2 regions of the Shewanella sp. P1-14-1 genome follow, and region 1 is predicted to be linked to the other one. Evidence: riboswitches for the same ligand, from Rfam matches in the RefSeq annotation. Region 1 holds a riboswitch; the other holds the start of a gene.

Region 1 (7,942 bases):
ATGGTTTTAACCACCTTTACTTATTCGATTTAAGCGGCAAAGTGCTGCAACAATTAACCCAAGGTGATTGGGTGGTGGATGCGCTTGAACTGGTAGATGAAAGAGCAGGTTGGGTTTACTTCTCTGGTCGAAAAGATAGCGTGGTTGAGCGTCATTTATACCGAGTGCCATTAGCTGGTGGTAAAATTGAGAAGTTATCATCTCGTAGTGGCATGCATTCAGCAGTGTTTGCAGATAATAAGCCTGTGTACTTAGATTATTTTAGTAGCTTAAGTCAGCCACCACAGGTGAGTTTACATGATGAAACGGGTGAACAATTAGCTTGGGTTGAACAAAACGAAGTCACTAAAAGCCATCCTCTATATGACTTTGCTGGTTTGTGGGAAATGCCTGAGTTTGGCGAGCTTAAAGCTGAAGATGGCCAAGCATTACAGTATCGCTTATTTAAGCCTGTACCATTTGATGACAGTAAAAAGTATCCGGTAGTGGTACGTGTTTATGGTGGTCCACATGCGCAATTAGTCGTTAATAGCTGGAGTGAGGCGGATTACTTTACTCAGTATTTACTTCAACAAGGCTTTGCAGTATTTCAGCTTGATAATCGTGGCTCTGCCCATCGCGGCACAAAATTTGAGTATGTAATTTATCAAAATATGGGCGATGCGGAAGTTGAGGATCAAAAAGTCGGGGTTGATTACCTGAGAAGCTTACCGTTTGTTGACGGTGATAATATTGGTATTTATGGCCATAGTTATGGCGGGTACATGGCGCTTATGGCGCAGTTTAAAGCGCCTGATTATTTTAAAGCGGCAATCTCTGGGGCTCCGGTAACGGATTGGCGTTTATATGATACCCATTACACAGAACGTTACATGGGTCACCCAGAAAAAAATAAAAAAGGGTATGATGCAGCGAGCGTTTTACCATATGTGAAAAATTATCAATCAGGTTTGATGATGTATCACGGCATGGCCGATGACAATGTATTGTTTGAAAACAGTACGCGTGTTTATAAGGCATTGCAGGACGAAGGTAAATTATTTCAGATGATGGATTATCCAGGTTCGAAACATTCAATGCGTGGTGAGAAAGTGAGAAATCACCTTTACAAATCATTGGCTGCTTTCTTGGAAAATGAGTTGAAGTAAATGGCTGTAGTGGTACTCATTGCCCTCAATTTGATTGTGGGGGCATTGTGTTTAAAGAATTTGATAGAGTTGCTCAACAATAATCGTCGCCATTAAAGGGATGTTAGGTTTAAGGATAAGCAAGTAAGTGCGAAATGCACTTTGGCGAGATGTCATATGCTGATCATTGTAGAAACGTGACTGATAAAAAGTCATAAAAAAAGCCAAGTCATTGACTTGGCTTTTTTGTATCACTATGTGTGATTAGTCTTCTAAGTTACCGCAAAAACGATAGCCTTCACCATGGATAGTCGCGATGATTTCTGGCGTATCAGGTAAGCTTTCGAAGTGCTTACGAATACGACGGATAGTAACGTCAACAGTACGGTCATGTGGCTTAAGCTCACGGCCAGTCATTTTCATTAACAGATCTGCACGAGTTAAGATTTTGCCTGGGTTTTCAACAAAGTGAAGCATTGCACGGAATTCACTACGTGGTAGCTTGTAAGACTCACCTTGTGGGCTAACTAGAGAACGACTGTTGATTTCTAAGCTCCAACCATTGAAACGGTAGAATTCAACTGAACCTTTCTCTTCTACTTCTGCGCCAGTGCTATTAACACGAGTTAATAAGTTACGAGCACGGATAGTTAATTCGCGTGGGTTAAATGGCTTAGTGATGTAGTCATCAGCGCCAATTTCTAAACCAAGAATTTTGTCAACTTCGTTATCACGACCAGTCAAGAAAATAAGACCGATGTTGTTGATTTCACGAAGTTCACGAGCTAACAATAAACCGTTTTTACCAGGAAGATTGATATCCATAACAACAAGATTAATCTTATTATCCTGCATGGCTGTGTGCATTTCTGCGCCATCGTTTGCTTCAGTTACTACATACCCTTCTGCTTCAAAAATACTGCGCAGAGTATTACGGGTTACAGCTTCATCTTCAACAATAAGAATGTGTGGGTTTTGCATGTTATTTACCTAAATTAAAAACAATTCGATTCTAGTCATGTTGCACTAGGGCGGTGGCACTGCTTATTTATGAAAGTGCCGATAATTTTTCAATTTCACGATAGGTGTTTATCTATGTCTGCCCTGAACAAAACACGCTTCATGACTAACTACATTATATACATTCAGCTTAATACATCATTAAAGTGACATACGTGACATAAATGTGATCATAAAAAATCAATACTTAGATTGTATGCTGAGTATTAATTGACTCACAATCAGTCGAAAGATCTATTAAAACAATGATTCATAAAACTATGAGATTAGATTGCTCGTTAAAGTTCCTTGGCAAACTAATTATTGTTCTATATTTATATCATCTAAAATGTAGAACAAAATGTACAAGCTTGAAAATTTAGTAGCAATTAAACTACTGAAGTATGTAACTGCTTGTATCACTGTTAATAGTTATGTAGCAAAATCTAGCTAGTGATGATTATTGTACTCGTTTTAGGCATTTGTTAACAAATGAAATGTTAACAAATTTACTCTCTAGAATTGTTACAAAATTGGTTTTTTAGGTAAGATGTTGATTTAAAAGGTTAATATAATTATGGTTCTTGTGACTTGTATCACATGGGCTGTCACTGTAATAAAGGGTTTGCTACTGTAAACTGGGTTCAACAGAGAAAATGAAATAATGGAAAATGCAATTGAGTGCCTTTGGCACAAATATCAAGGGACACAATTCTTACTAACGCAGAGACTTGCGAATGATATTCCTTTTGCAATCGTCACTGCTCATAACCCGTTAGGGAGTATCTTAACTCCTTGTCAAAACCGTTTGCTCGACCGCCAATTACAAACCAAAATCGAACAATATAAGCGTCCATATCGCTCGCTTATTGGAGCCGCTCCCGATTTATCTCATATGGAAAAAAGCTGGGCTATCTTTATTGAAAAAGAACAAGCTTTGGAGCTTGGACGCGAGTTTAAACAGCATGCAATCTATTATGTCAATCAAGGCCGTTTGTCATTAGTTGCTTGTGGCGATGCACCTGATAAAGAAGTGATGATAGGCGATTTTATGACTCGCACTCAGGTGGTCAATGAGTTGCCTGATCTTCATGAGTAATTTATTGATTGATAAGCAGTTCCGTCAAACTGATACTGCTAGTTACCTATTATATCAACGCATTAGGGCAGCTGATAAACCCACTTTATTATAGACAAGGTTATTTATAATAGCGCTGTATTGATTTGAACTAGAAATGGCTTATGGAAGGCCGACCTATCTAAAAATGCCTTTATTCAGAGTTTGAAACTAAAACTTCCCTTATGGTCTATTTAATATAGCTAAGTACTGTATTGTTAGCATTTTACGTTAAAGTTAATGCTTGCTTTCATATCTTTAGTATCTGTAAATAAAGCTATTTTTATCAAAACCATTTAAATATCTAAGCTGATGTGATGACAGCGAGTATGAATGTCGTATATTCAGTATTCAGTTATTTAGTAATTTTATTACATTTCATAATTGACTTAGGTGGTTATTTATTGGTATTTTTCAATTTCTTCCTGAGGGAAGAAACAGAAGAGGAGCGTTAGCTAGGTAGTAAGTGCGAGGAAAACCAATTCCTAAAACCACTTATGAGGGAGATTAGCGCCGAGGTATGTCAAATGGTTGGTTTCATTTCATATCGGTCGATTAGGCTGAATCCTAACGATTGTCACCTATTCATTGGTGGAGAGCTTCTGGTGAAGATTGCTGTTTCCCTTCTTATAAGGGTGCGTTATCACTGCACCAGGCTCTTCGAACGAAGTAAGTTCGGAGTGTAATCATGTTTTTTAATCTAAGTAGTCAATTCGTATTTGTATGTCAGCCTTCAAGCGTGGAGGTGTCAGTATGAGCTTAGTTGTAGCTAAATTCGGTGGAACCTCTGTGGCAGATTACGCTGCAATGAACCGCTGCGCCGATATTATCTTAGCGAACAGACATACTCGAGTCGTTGTTGTTAGTGCATCCAGCGGCGTAACTAATTTATTGGTGGAGCTTACGCAAGCTAATGTGAATGACAAGCGTCGTTTAGCATTACTGACGCAAATTGGCCAAATTCAATATGACATTGTTGATCAGCTCGATCGTCCCCAAGATGTTGCCGCAGGTATTGATAAGTTACTTAGCCGTATGTCAGTGCTCAGTGATGCGCTTGTATTAGATCGCAGTAAAGCAATCATTGATGAACTACTTTCAATGGGAGAGCAATGTTCCTCATTGCTATTTTCTGCTGTTATTCGTGAAAAGGGCACTCCTTCAAGTGCATTTGATGTCAGACAAGTATTACGTACAGACAGCCATTTTGGCCGCGCAGAGCCGCAAATAGAGCAAATAGCATCGTTAGGTGCTGAGCATTTAGCACCACTATTAGCCAATGAAGTTATTGTTACGCAAGGTTTCATTGGCGCTGATGACCAAGGGCGCACCACTACTCTTGGCCGTGGTGGTAGTGATTATTCAGCAGCACTGTTGGCTGAGGGCTTAAAAGCTGATGCGGTAGAAATCTGGACCGATGTAGCAGGTATTTATACAACCGATCCTCGTCTTGCTCCCAATGCTAGACCAATCCCTGAAATCAGTTTTAATGAAGCCGCTGAAATGGCAACATTTGGTGCTAAAGTATTGCATCCTGCGACGATTCTTCCTGCCGTTCGACAACAAATTCAAGTGTTTGTTGGTTCAAGTAAAGCGCCAGAACAAGGCGGTACTTGGATTCGACATCAAGTAGAAAACGCTCCCGTTTACCGTGCTGTTGCATTAAGACGTGATCAAACCCTGCTTAATTTGCACAGCCTGCAAATGTTGCATGCACAAGGCTTCCTTGCTGAAACATTTGCGACATTAGCCAAGCACAAAATCTCAGTTGATCTGATTACCACTTCAGAAGTGAATGTTTCATTAACGCTCGATAAAACAGGATCAGACTCTAGCGGTCAGGGGCTATTGAGTGAATCATTACTGCAGGAGTTATCACAGCATTGTCGAGTTCGTGTTGAAGATAAATTGGCGTTAGTGGCTATTATTGGTAATAAAATTGCCTCAACAGCAGGGATTTGTAGCCGTGTTTTCTCAGTATTAGAAAAGCACAATGTGCGAATGATTTGTCAAGGCGCAAGCCCGCATAACTTATGTGTATTAGTAGCAGAGTCTGAAGCGGCAGATGTGGTCAATTCATTGCACCAAAATTTATTTGAATAATAGGAAGTGTTCACCAAGTAACAATGCTTGGAACATATGAGGCTAAAGAATATATGACAGAAGCGAATCGCACCTCCAACGCTCACGTATCTACAGTTCAATTAGGTGAATTGGCTACTGGCCAAGCGCTAACAGCTCCTATTTATACGTTTAAAGGAAGTGATAGTGCTGCACCATCTGTCTATATTCAAGCTAATGTTCATGGCGCAGAAGTGCAAGGTAACGCGGTAATTCATCAGTTGATGACGCTATTAGAAGGCCATCAAATCTTAGGTGATATACATTGTGTTCCTTTAGCTAACCCATTGGGGATTAATCAAAAAAGTGGTGAGTTTACTCTTGGGCGATTTGATCCTATTACGGGAGTGAACTGGAATAGAGAATATTTTGAACATGCCGCAATAGTGGCAGACATTCCTAATTGGTATCAAGCAAACAAGGCTTTATCAAATAATGAATTGTTCGCCGCATTTCGAGTGTTATTAGCACAAAGCTGTCAGCAACGTTTAAATAACTCTTGGGGAATTAGCACGGGGCATCAACTCGCGGTGACACTGCAATCGATGGCGCATCAAGCGGATATTGTATTGGATTTACATACCGGCCCTAAGTCTGCAAAACATCTATATTGCCCAGAGTATGATGTCGCATCTGCGGCTTATTTCTCAATTCCTTATTCATTGGTTATTCCTAATGAGTTTGGCGGTGCTATGGATGAGGCTGCATTTTACCCGTGGTGGCAGCTCCAACGCTTTTGTGCGCGTCAAGGGAGACATTTTGACGTCCCCGTAGCGGCGTTTACGCTTGAATTGGCGAGTCAAGAGCGTGTCGATATGGCTGATGCAGAACTCGATGCGATGGGGATCTTGGCGTACTTAAGTCATAGAGGTGTGATCGCAGAAAAAGTGCAACCTGCACCAATGAAGCGTTGGGGATGTGATTTAGCTAACTATAAAAAATTCCATGCACCAAAAGCTGGATTAGTGGAGTATTGCGCAGAGGTAGGACAACCTTTGAAAGCTGGTGAGCCGTTAGTGACCCTTTTACGACTTGATCAATACGGAACAGAGAATGCCATGACGACAATCAGTTTACCTTGTGATTGCGTTCCTGTACTGCATTTTGCCTCAGCTTCTGTGCATCAAGGGACAGAGCTTTATAAGGTAATGACCAAGGTTTTTGAGATCAGTTAATGGTGAGTCGCTGGCATTAGCAATGATATTGCATACTGCCAGCGATAGCATGTTGAAGTATTAACTCTTTAAAATTTCAAGCGGCATAGCCAGCATCTCGTCGCCTGAAGCTGCAAAATACCAAATAATAGCGATAAGTAGACCAACCGTTAAAAAGTACCAAACCGTTGAGAAAATTTGCCCATACCTATCTAAGGGCAACAGGTGACTTTGGTGTCGAGTTTTCCACTCAAATACAATCTCTAAACTACCAATTAGCAACAAGAACCCTAATAAAGCCAGCCCCAAGCTATAACTGATAAACACGCCTATTGCCGCTCCAGCGATACAGGCTATTAACCCTACCATGCTGTTCATCGAAAAAGTGATGCTTTTAAGAATATGGCCGCCATCTAAGGGTAAAATCGGCAGTAGATTAAACAGATTTAGTAAGGCGTTAAAACTGGCTAAACCTGCAAAAAAGATATTGCCGGTGATCCAATAAGCGACCATGCAGGCTATTGACATCAAGAGGCCAAATGTTGGCCCCATGATAGAGATGACGACATTTTGCCATCGAGTATTTATTCGCTCATCACTGACAGCTAAACCGCCCATGAATGGGATAAGGTAAATCCCTTTGGTTTTCATACCAAAGTGCTTCATGGCTTTAATATGGCCATATTCGTGAACAACCAGACAGGCAATTAATGCTAGTGCAAATTCAATTGAGAATAGCCATGAATAGGCCGCGACACTTGCCGCAGCGAGCATAGCTTTGACAACTTTGGCACTTTTTAATAGCTTGAACCCAAGTGAGGCTAAGCCAATCATACTGAATTTTTGCGTTTTAACAGGAGCGACTTCAGGCACTTGTTGTTCGATATCTTTAGTATTTCTCTGCCCTTGAGCGACTGTGTCATTATCAACCAAAATCGTGTAGTTAATGATAAAAGGCTGCCATTGGACATCAGCCTCTACTCTTACTTTTACAATGGTTTTACTGGTTTCAGTAATAATGTCATCAGTCGTTGCTCCTGCCATTGAAGCGGGGCGCGATAATTCGAATTCGTGCACATTGAAAGCCTGGTTATCTGCTGATGCCGATTTTTGAGAGACTAATTGATTATCCCAATAAAGTTGTTGCCAACCGGCCATAGAGCCTTCTAATCGTAGACGTTTGCCAAGGCATTCTATATTCAGCAGTTCCATATTTTTTGCTGTTCCATTGTTGTGTGATGAGTCATGATGAGTGAAGTAGCGATAGTGAAATTGCTAGGCATTTTGCCCGATAGGTTGCAGTGACTCAAGCTAAATAGATTCAAGATATGCCACAGTGTCGATACCTTGCTTGATATCCGTAAGCACCAGTTTGGCACTGCAGCAATGACCATTAAGGGTTGCATGTGTGCGTACGTATTGAA
Region 2 (7,942 bases), on a different contig from region 1:
CTTTAAATAGTTCAACGCTTGTTGGCTTGAAATACTCATCTATGGCTTTACTGTCTAAATTACTATTAAAAGTATAATCACTTGCGCAGCCTGATAATAAAAAGCTTGATACTAGTGCGAAAGACATCATTGGACGAGAAACATTCATAATACAGGCCTAATTGAGTGGTGTGCTGCGAAGGGGTTAGTTTACATGGCTTATGGCGTCGAGGAAATACTGTTTACTCATCCTAGATAACAAAAAAGCTTACCGAAGTAAGCTTTTTATCATATCGTAGATTAAGACTTATTCCATACCTGGAATTAAGAAGTCTTCCATTGTTTTACCATTATCTACTTGGTTTTTAAATACAGTTGGCATGCGGCCTTGACCAGTCCATTGAATTAATTCGCCATCAACTTCAATTTGATATTTAGCAGGGCGTGGGGCACGCTTTTTAGGTGCAGGCTTTGCTGTTACTTCACCTAAATCTTCAATTGATAAACCGCTATTTTCAATTTGAGCTAATATTTCAGCAATGCGGGCATTACGCTCAGCATTGGCTTCTAATTCAGCTTTTTCATCTTCTTCTCTTTCTGTAATGATTTTTTCAAGCTTAGTAGAAAGTTCACGTAATTCATCTAGTGATAACTCTTTTACAGCAGCTTTAAAACGACGACCATGTGTCAAAATTTCTAAAAAGTCACTCATATCAATGTGCATCCTAATGATTTTAATTAATAAGTATCTCAAGTAATTCTGTGATGATTAAATAATACCTATCAATACTCTAAATTGGTTAATTGTTATCAAACTAGAGTGTAAATTGATGCGACTATTTAAATTGTTAAAACAAAAAAAGATAGTAAAAAAAGCACGGTTACTTGAATTGCTCTTAATAATAGAAAGTAAATTTGATTGGATCAAATAAAAAAACCTTTAAATAGGCAAATTTTAATTAAAAAGCGTTAATTAAGTCTAAAAGTAATATTTTATTTGCATATATAAGTTATTTATCAGCAGTCTCTTAACTAAAAATTATATAAACAAGTGTTTGACTTTGGTTGACGTTAACGTTAACAGGACGTAAAGTTATGCCATATTGCATTGGCTGAAGCCAATGTGCCATCCACATACATTGAAGGTGTAGAAGGAAATCCCATGAAAGTATTGGTGCCTGTAAAGCGCGTAGTCGATGCCAATGTGAAAGTCAGAGTAAAAGCTGATAACACAGATGTTGATACTGCTAATTTGAAAATGGCCTTGAACCCATTTTGTGAAATCGCGGTAGAAGAAGCCGTTAGACTAAAAGAAGCGGGAAGTGTCACAGAAGTTGTAGTGGTGAGTATTGGTGCCAAATCAGTACAAGAGCAGTTACGTACTTCAATGGCTTTGGGTGCTGACCGTGCCATTCATGTGACGACTGATGAAGATTTAGTGCCGTTATCAATTGCTAAAATTTTAAAAGCGGTTCAAGAAAAAGAACAAGCTGATGTGATTATTTTTGGTAAGCAATCAATTGATGGCGACAATAACCAGACAGGCCAAATGCTTGCTGCTTTAACTGATATGCCACAAGCAACATTTGCTTCTGAATTAACATTAACTGCTGACAGTGCTGAAGTGACTCGTGAAGTTGATGGTGGGTTACAAACATTAAAAATGCCGTTACCAGCGGTGGTGACTGCGGACTTACGCTTAAATGAGCCTCGCTATGCTTCATTACCTAATATTATGAAAGCAAAGCGTAAACCACTTGAAACCTTATCTATTGATGACTTGGGTGTAAGCCTTAAAGCACATCAAAATGTGATTAAAGTGACGCCACCTGCAGAACGTCAAGCAGGTGTCATGGTGAGTTCGGTGGCTGAACTTGTTGAAAAGTTAAAAAATGAAGCGAAGGTGATCTAATTATGGCTATTTTAGTATTAGCAGAACACGATAACGCAAGTTTAAAATTAGACACGGCCAAAGTCGTTAGTGCAGCAACCGCAATTGGCGGCGATGTCCATGTGCTTGTTGCTGGTAGTCATGTTGGTGCTGTGGTTGCATCTGCACAAGCACTATCGGGTGTGAGTAAAGTCCTTGTCGCTGACAATGCTGCTTATGAAGCGCAAATGGCTGAAAACCTTTCTAAGTTAATTGTTAATGTCGCCAGTGATTACGATTACGTGCTAGCTGCAGCAAGCAGTGTAGGTAAAGATACACTTCCTTGTGTGGCAGCATTATTAGATGTTGCGCAAATTTCTGAAGTCGTAGATGTGGTGAGTGCTGACACATTTGTACGTCCTATTTATGCAGGTTCTGCATTGGCGACAGTACAAAGCTTAGATGACAAAAAAGTGATGACGGTTCGTACCAGTGCATTTGATGCTGCAGGCAACGATGGCAGTGCTGAAGCGGTTAACATTGATTTTGTTGCAGAAGCTAAGACTGTTTTTGTTTCGCAAACTCTCACAGAATCTGAGCGCCCTGAATTAGGCAGCGCTGGAGTGATTGTTTCTGGTGGTCGTGGCATGGGTAGCGGTGAGAACTTTGCTATTCTAGAAGCATTAGCTGACAAGCTAACCGCTGCCGTTGGCGCTTCACGTGCCGCTGTTGATGCTGGCTATGTTCCTAACGATTTACAAGTCGGTCAAACAGGTAAAATTGTTGCTCCTGATCTGTATATCGCTGTCGGTATATCTGGCGCTATTCAACATTTAGCGGGTATGAAAGACTCTAAAGTGATTGTGGCTATCAATAAAGATCCTGAAGCGCCAATTTTCCAAGTGGCTGATTATGGACTTGAAGCAGACTTATTTGATGCGATTCCTGAGTTAACTCAATCTTTGTAATTATAAACTGATTGTAGAAAAAGGTTTTTGTCTTTTAGGCAAAAACCTTTTTTTTGGGTCGCAGTTTATGGCGTGATTATTCGATAGTTTGTTTTAGTGTCAGTGCGCATTAAATGACATTGTTTTTCAGCTTTATCATTGCTAAACCTATTGAACGATATAAATACATCTGAATTAATTCAATAATCAGATTTTTTAAGCATATTAATCTCACTGTCGTTAATTGATGGATAATTCTTCGCTTGCTAACAATTCGTTACGGTGTCGATATCGTGTTGTGTTGTTTTTTGATTGTGATGTTATTTCTCACAAGATAAGCTAGTTTTATCTGGTAATTAACCTCGTGCTTATGTTTGTATGGTCTTGTGTCGCGGCAGTGAGCTTTTATAAAGCATTTAAACTGTCGTATACATAAGTAGAGGCGCATCAAATATCAGTATGGTTAAGTTGGTTGATACCAATAACTTAATTTGAAAGGATTTGGTGCCGAAGTGAATCGGTACGATCAATACCATTTGCTGGGGCAGTTTCCGAAAGGGGCTGCACTGTCATAGTAATTTTTATCCGTGAGGATAAAACAATGGATATCGATGTTGATATCGATATTACTGTGGAGTGCTACTGAAAAGATTCTTGTCTTCGCTTTATGCGATGTCTTGCCTTATCAGTTATCCTCCATTCGTACTCAACGAAGAAAATATATAAATGATGATAACAAGTTATGCCGATTCGGCACTCTCTCTTTTGCCTCCTGTTGTGGCAATTGTATTAGCAGTAGTTACACGCAAAGTACTTCTTTCATTAGGTTTAGGTATTATTGCTGGCGTGATATTGCTGACTGATTTCTCTTTTACTGGAGCTGCAAGCCACTTAGTGAGTACTGTCACCAGTTTAGTGTGGGATGACGGCGCACTCAATGCCTGGAATTTACAAATTATTGGCTTCTTGGTAGTGCTGGGGATGATCACCGCTTTAATTACCGTGAGTGGTTCAGCACGTGCGTTTGCTGATTGGGCACACCAACGTATTCGCAATAAACGTGACGCCAAACTCATGACCATGTTCTTAGGTTGTGTGGTATTTATCGACGATTACTTCAACAGTATCGTGGTTGGCTCAATCGCACGTCCTATTACTGATCGCTACCATATTTCACGTGCAAAACTGGCCTACTTGTTAGATTCAACAGCTGCGCCAGTTTGTGTTATCTCTCCAGTCTCAAGCTGGGGGGCATACATTATTGCCCTAATTGGCGGTATCTTAACGGCACATGGTTTTGCTGATACAGGCCATTTAAGCGTGTTTTTACAAATGGTGCCGATGAACTTTTATGCCATTTTTGCGCTATTACTTTTATTGTGTGTTGCTATCTTTGGTTTAGACATTGGCCCAATGCGCCAACATGAGCGTAATGCGCAAAAAGGCGAACTCTTTGACGAAAGCAAAGGGTTACCTCCAGGCGCGACCGCTGATTTACCAGAAGCTGATACAGGTAAAATCATGGGGTTATTCCTGCCGATTTTTGTGCTTGTGGCGGCAACTATTTACTTTATGGTTTCAACCGGTGCTGATGCGCTGGCGGGTGAAGGTTTACCATTTAGTGTTTTAGGCGCATTTGAAAACACTGAAGTCAGCGAATCATTATTTTACGGCTCATTAGTGGGTCTAGTGGTGACGATTGCATTAACCATGCAGCAAAAAATTAGCACCAGCATGATGTTTACTGGAATCAAAGTTGGCGCTAAGTCAATGTTGCCAGCTATTTATATCTTGTTATTTGCTTGGACAATTGCGTCAGTGATTGGCGAGCTTGAAACGGGTAAATACATGGCGAGCTTGGCAACGGGTAATATTCCATTTGCATTACTGCCTGCAGTGCTATTTTTATTAGCTGGTTTAACCGCATTTTCAACCGGCACTAGCTGGGGGACATTTGGTATTATGTTACCAATCGCTGCCGATATGGCGATGGGCAGTGATAGCACTATGATGTTACCAATGCTTGCCGCTGTGCTTTCTGGTGCGGTATTTGGAGACCATTGTTCACCGATTTCTGATACCACTATCTTGTCTTCGACAGGAGCGAGCTGTCACCATCTTGACCACGTTATGACACAATTGCCTTACGCGATAATCGTAGCGGTTATCAGTATTGTGGGTTATACCGTGCTTGGTTTCTCTGGTTCTGTTGCGATGGGCTTTATTACGTGTTCTGTATTGTTCGTATTAGCAATCTTAGGACTAAAAATAGCCACTAAGTAGTCCTAAGCACTTGGATTTAGTTTGTGACTTAATATGAGCTCGACTTGTTAAAGTCAGATCCCAGTTTAGGCTAAAATCTAACAATAAAAATGCCACTCAATTGAGTGGCATTTTTTTGCTCGTTAACCAGAGCTAAGTTACTTTAAGCCACGGCGCTCAAGCAAGCCGTCAGTGGTAGGGGCTTGGCCTCTAAAGTTTTGATAGGCTTCCATTGGCGGCACACTATTGCCGACTTCACGGATAGTTTTTCTAAACTTCATACCGATTTCTCGATTCAGCCCACCTTGAGTTTGCACATAAGCAAAGGCATCAGCAGCAAGAATTTCACTCCACATGTATGCATAGTAGCTAGCTGAATATCCCCCAGGGAAGGCATGAGCAAAGTAAGTTGAGCGGTAACGAGGTGGTACTGCTGGTAAGTCGACACCATGTTTTTTAAGCGCAGCAGCTTCAAAGCTTTCAACATTTTGCAGCGGCGCGTCAGCATCCAGTGCATGCCACTCTAGATCAAGCAGCGCAGCTGACATGTATTCTAAGGTGTCGAAGCCTTGGTTAAAGCTTCGAGAAGCTAATAGCTTTTGCAGTAAATCGTCTGGAATAGGTTTGCCTGTATCGTAGTGTTTAGCGTAGTTTGCAAGTACTTTAGGGTGCGCAGCCCAGTCCTCTTCAAAAGTTGAAGGGAATTCAACGAAATCACGAGATACAGCAGTACCTGCTAAAGATGGGTATTTCACTTTAGAGAACATACCGTGAGTACCGTGGCCCATTTCATGGAACATGGTCGTCGCTTCATCGTAGCTCACAAAGGTTGGCTGGCCTTCTGGCGCCTTTTTAATGTTCATGACATTTACGACGACAGGTTTTTGATTTAATAACTCAGATTGACCGACAAACGAGCTCATCCACGCACCACCACGTTTACCTTCACGAGCAAAGTAGTCTGCATAGAATATAGCCATGCTACTGCCATCTTCATCAAACATCTCGTAAGCTTTTACGTCTGGGTGATAAACCGGTAAGTCTGGACGTGGCTTTAATGTAACACCGTACAATGCTTCTAGGGTAAAGAATACGCCATCTTCTAAAACACGATTGAACTCAAAGTAAGGTTTAATAGACGCTGAGTCGAGGTCATATTTTTCCTTACGGACTAACTCTGCGTAATATGCCCAGTCCCATGGTGCTAGGGTAAAGTTACCGCTAGTTTTATCTATCATGGCTTGTATATCAGCGGCTTCTTTTTGAGTGTTTTCCACCACAGATGGCACCATTGAGCCAAACATGTCGTAAACCGCTTCGGGCGTTTTAGCCATCTGCGGGGCTAAACGGTAATCAGACCAAGTGTCAAAGCCAAGTAGTTTGGCTTTTTTAGCACGAAGCTGCGCTAAACGAGCGACTAATGAAGCGGTTTCGTTGTCACCCGTTAAGCCACGGTTTGCTGACGCTTCCCAAACTTGCTGACGCAGCTCACGGTTATCTAATTGAGCTAAAACCGGTTGGCGTGTGGTATTGGTGATATTGAGTAGATATTGGCCTTTAAGTCCTGCCGCTTCAGCATCTGCTTTTGCTGCTGCAATAGCGGATTGTGATAAACCTGCCAGTTGGGCTTCATCGTCTACTTTTACTGCAATTTCCTTGCTGAGTCTTAACAGTCGTTGTGCAAACTCATTGGTGAGTGTTGATTGCTCTTCATTTAATTCACGAATCTTTTGTTTTTCCGCTTCAGTTAGCTTGGCGCCAGCGAGCACAAATCGCTGATGATAAACCTCTACTAAACGAACTTCTTCTGCAGTTAACGAGCTGTTATTGCGAGTATCATAAATTGCTTGAATACGGCTGAATAACTGCGGATTTAAATTAATATTGTCTGAATGTGCCGCCATCTTCGGCGCCATAATGCCTTGTACTTTACGTAATTCAGGGTTGCTGTTTGAGCCGGTTAAGTTATAGAAAATACTCGAAGTGCGAGTGAGTAATGCACCGCTCTTTTCCATAGCGACAATGGTATTTTCAAATGTCGGTGAGGCAGGGTTAGCAGCAATTTTGAGAATTTCTTGATGGTGCTGTTCAATTCCCAGTTCAAGCGCTGGCTGAAAATGCTCATTATTAAGCTGACTAAAGTCAGGTGCTTGGTACTGGAGTACGCTTGCTTGCATCAATGGATTTTGAGTTTGCACTTGAGCGCCCTGAGTGGTGTTTTCTGTTTGAGTATGACTACAACCACTTAATGCGAGTGTTGCAGCAATCGCGGCAGCGACAATTGTTTTATGCATTGTGTTTCTACTTCCTTAATTATAATTGTTTATGCAATTTATCAATTGTTTCTTAATCGTATATGAAGATTTTGTCGTTTCGTGATGCCTGTATATGTTGTGCTGGTAGTGAGCTTGAAAACTGTGATCTAATTTATTGCAAAATGTAAATTATGTTAATGGATGCTTGTTTGGAATACATTCTTTTCATCAGCCATGCTTTGGCTTTGTGCGATATTCTCTTGAGAAACGAATAAGGAGTAGGGCGAGTTAACCATCAAAAGGGAAAGCAAATTAACTGTGATGGTAAAGGGGATTCATCATCAAGGAATAGTGCTAGCAAGTTCACGCTATTTAATCCTCACATGCCTTATCTCTAAATCGATTCAATGGTAGACTAACCTCGATTATAACAATAAGGATCTTCTGTTTTGGCACAACTCTATTTCTATTATTCGGCAATGAATGCCGGCAAATCAACTTCGCTTCTCCAATCATCTTATAACTACCGTGAACGTGGCATGAATACGCTTGTTATGACAGCGTCAATTGATGACAGATACGGTGTTGGAAAAGTGGCGTCTAGAATAGGGATTGAAACAGATGCTCAA

What was found. A riboswitch is a leader RNA that binds a small molecule or an ion and turns the genes downstream of it on or off. The one in region 1 is predicted to bind lysine.
Region 2: linked by a shared signal. The riboswitch ahead of AN944_RS18100 (Na+/H+ antiporter NhaC family protein) and the one ahead of lysC (lysine-sensitive aspartokinase 3) in region 1 are both predicted to bind lysine.

What each region holds. Positions count from the first base shown of each region.
Region 1 covers NZ_LKTL01000001.1:197,392-205,333, reverse strand. The annotation lists gene AN944_RS00775 (S9 family peptidase) at 1-1,148, shown strand, start outside; gene AN944_RS21595 (hypothetical protein) at 1,200-1,343, opposite strand; gene arcA (two-component system response regulator ArcA) at 1,392-2,108, opposite strand; gene AN944_RS00765 (DUF3293 domain-containing protein) at 2,791-3,225, shown strand; lysine riboswitch at 3,677-3,853, shown strand; gene lysC (lysine-sensitive aspartokinase 3) at 3,997-5,346, shown strand; gene AN944_RS00755 (succinylglutamate desuccinylase/aspartoacylase family protein) at 5,400-6,539, shown strand; gene AN944_RS00750 (site-2 protease family protein) at 6,600-7,730, opposite strand; gene AN944_RS00745 (DUF4144 family protein) at 7,830-7,942, opposite strand, start outside.
Region 2 covers NZ_LKTL01000029.1:7,954-15,895, forward strand. The annotation lists gene rcsF (Rcs stress response system protein RcsF) at 1-148, opposite strand, end outside; gene AN944_RS18085 (H-NS family nucleoid-associated regulatory protein) at 287-691, opposite strand; gene AN944_RS18090 (electron transfer flavoprotein subunit beta/FixA family protein) at 1,142-1,891, shown strand; gene AN944_RS18095 (electron transfer flavoprotein subunit alpha/FixB family protein) at 1,894-2,817, shown strand; lysine riboswitch at 3,226-3,446, shown strand; gene AN944_RS18100 (Na+/H+ antiporter NhaC family protein) at 3,523-5,079, shown strand; gene AN944_RS18105 (M3 family metallopeptidase) at 5,217-7,352, opposite strand; gene AN944_RS18110 (thymidine kinase) at 7,763-7,942, shown strand, end outside.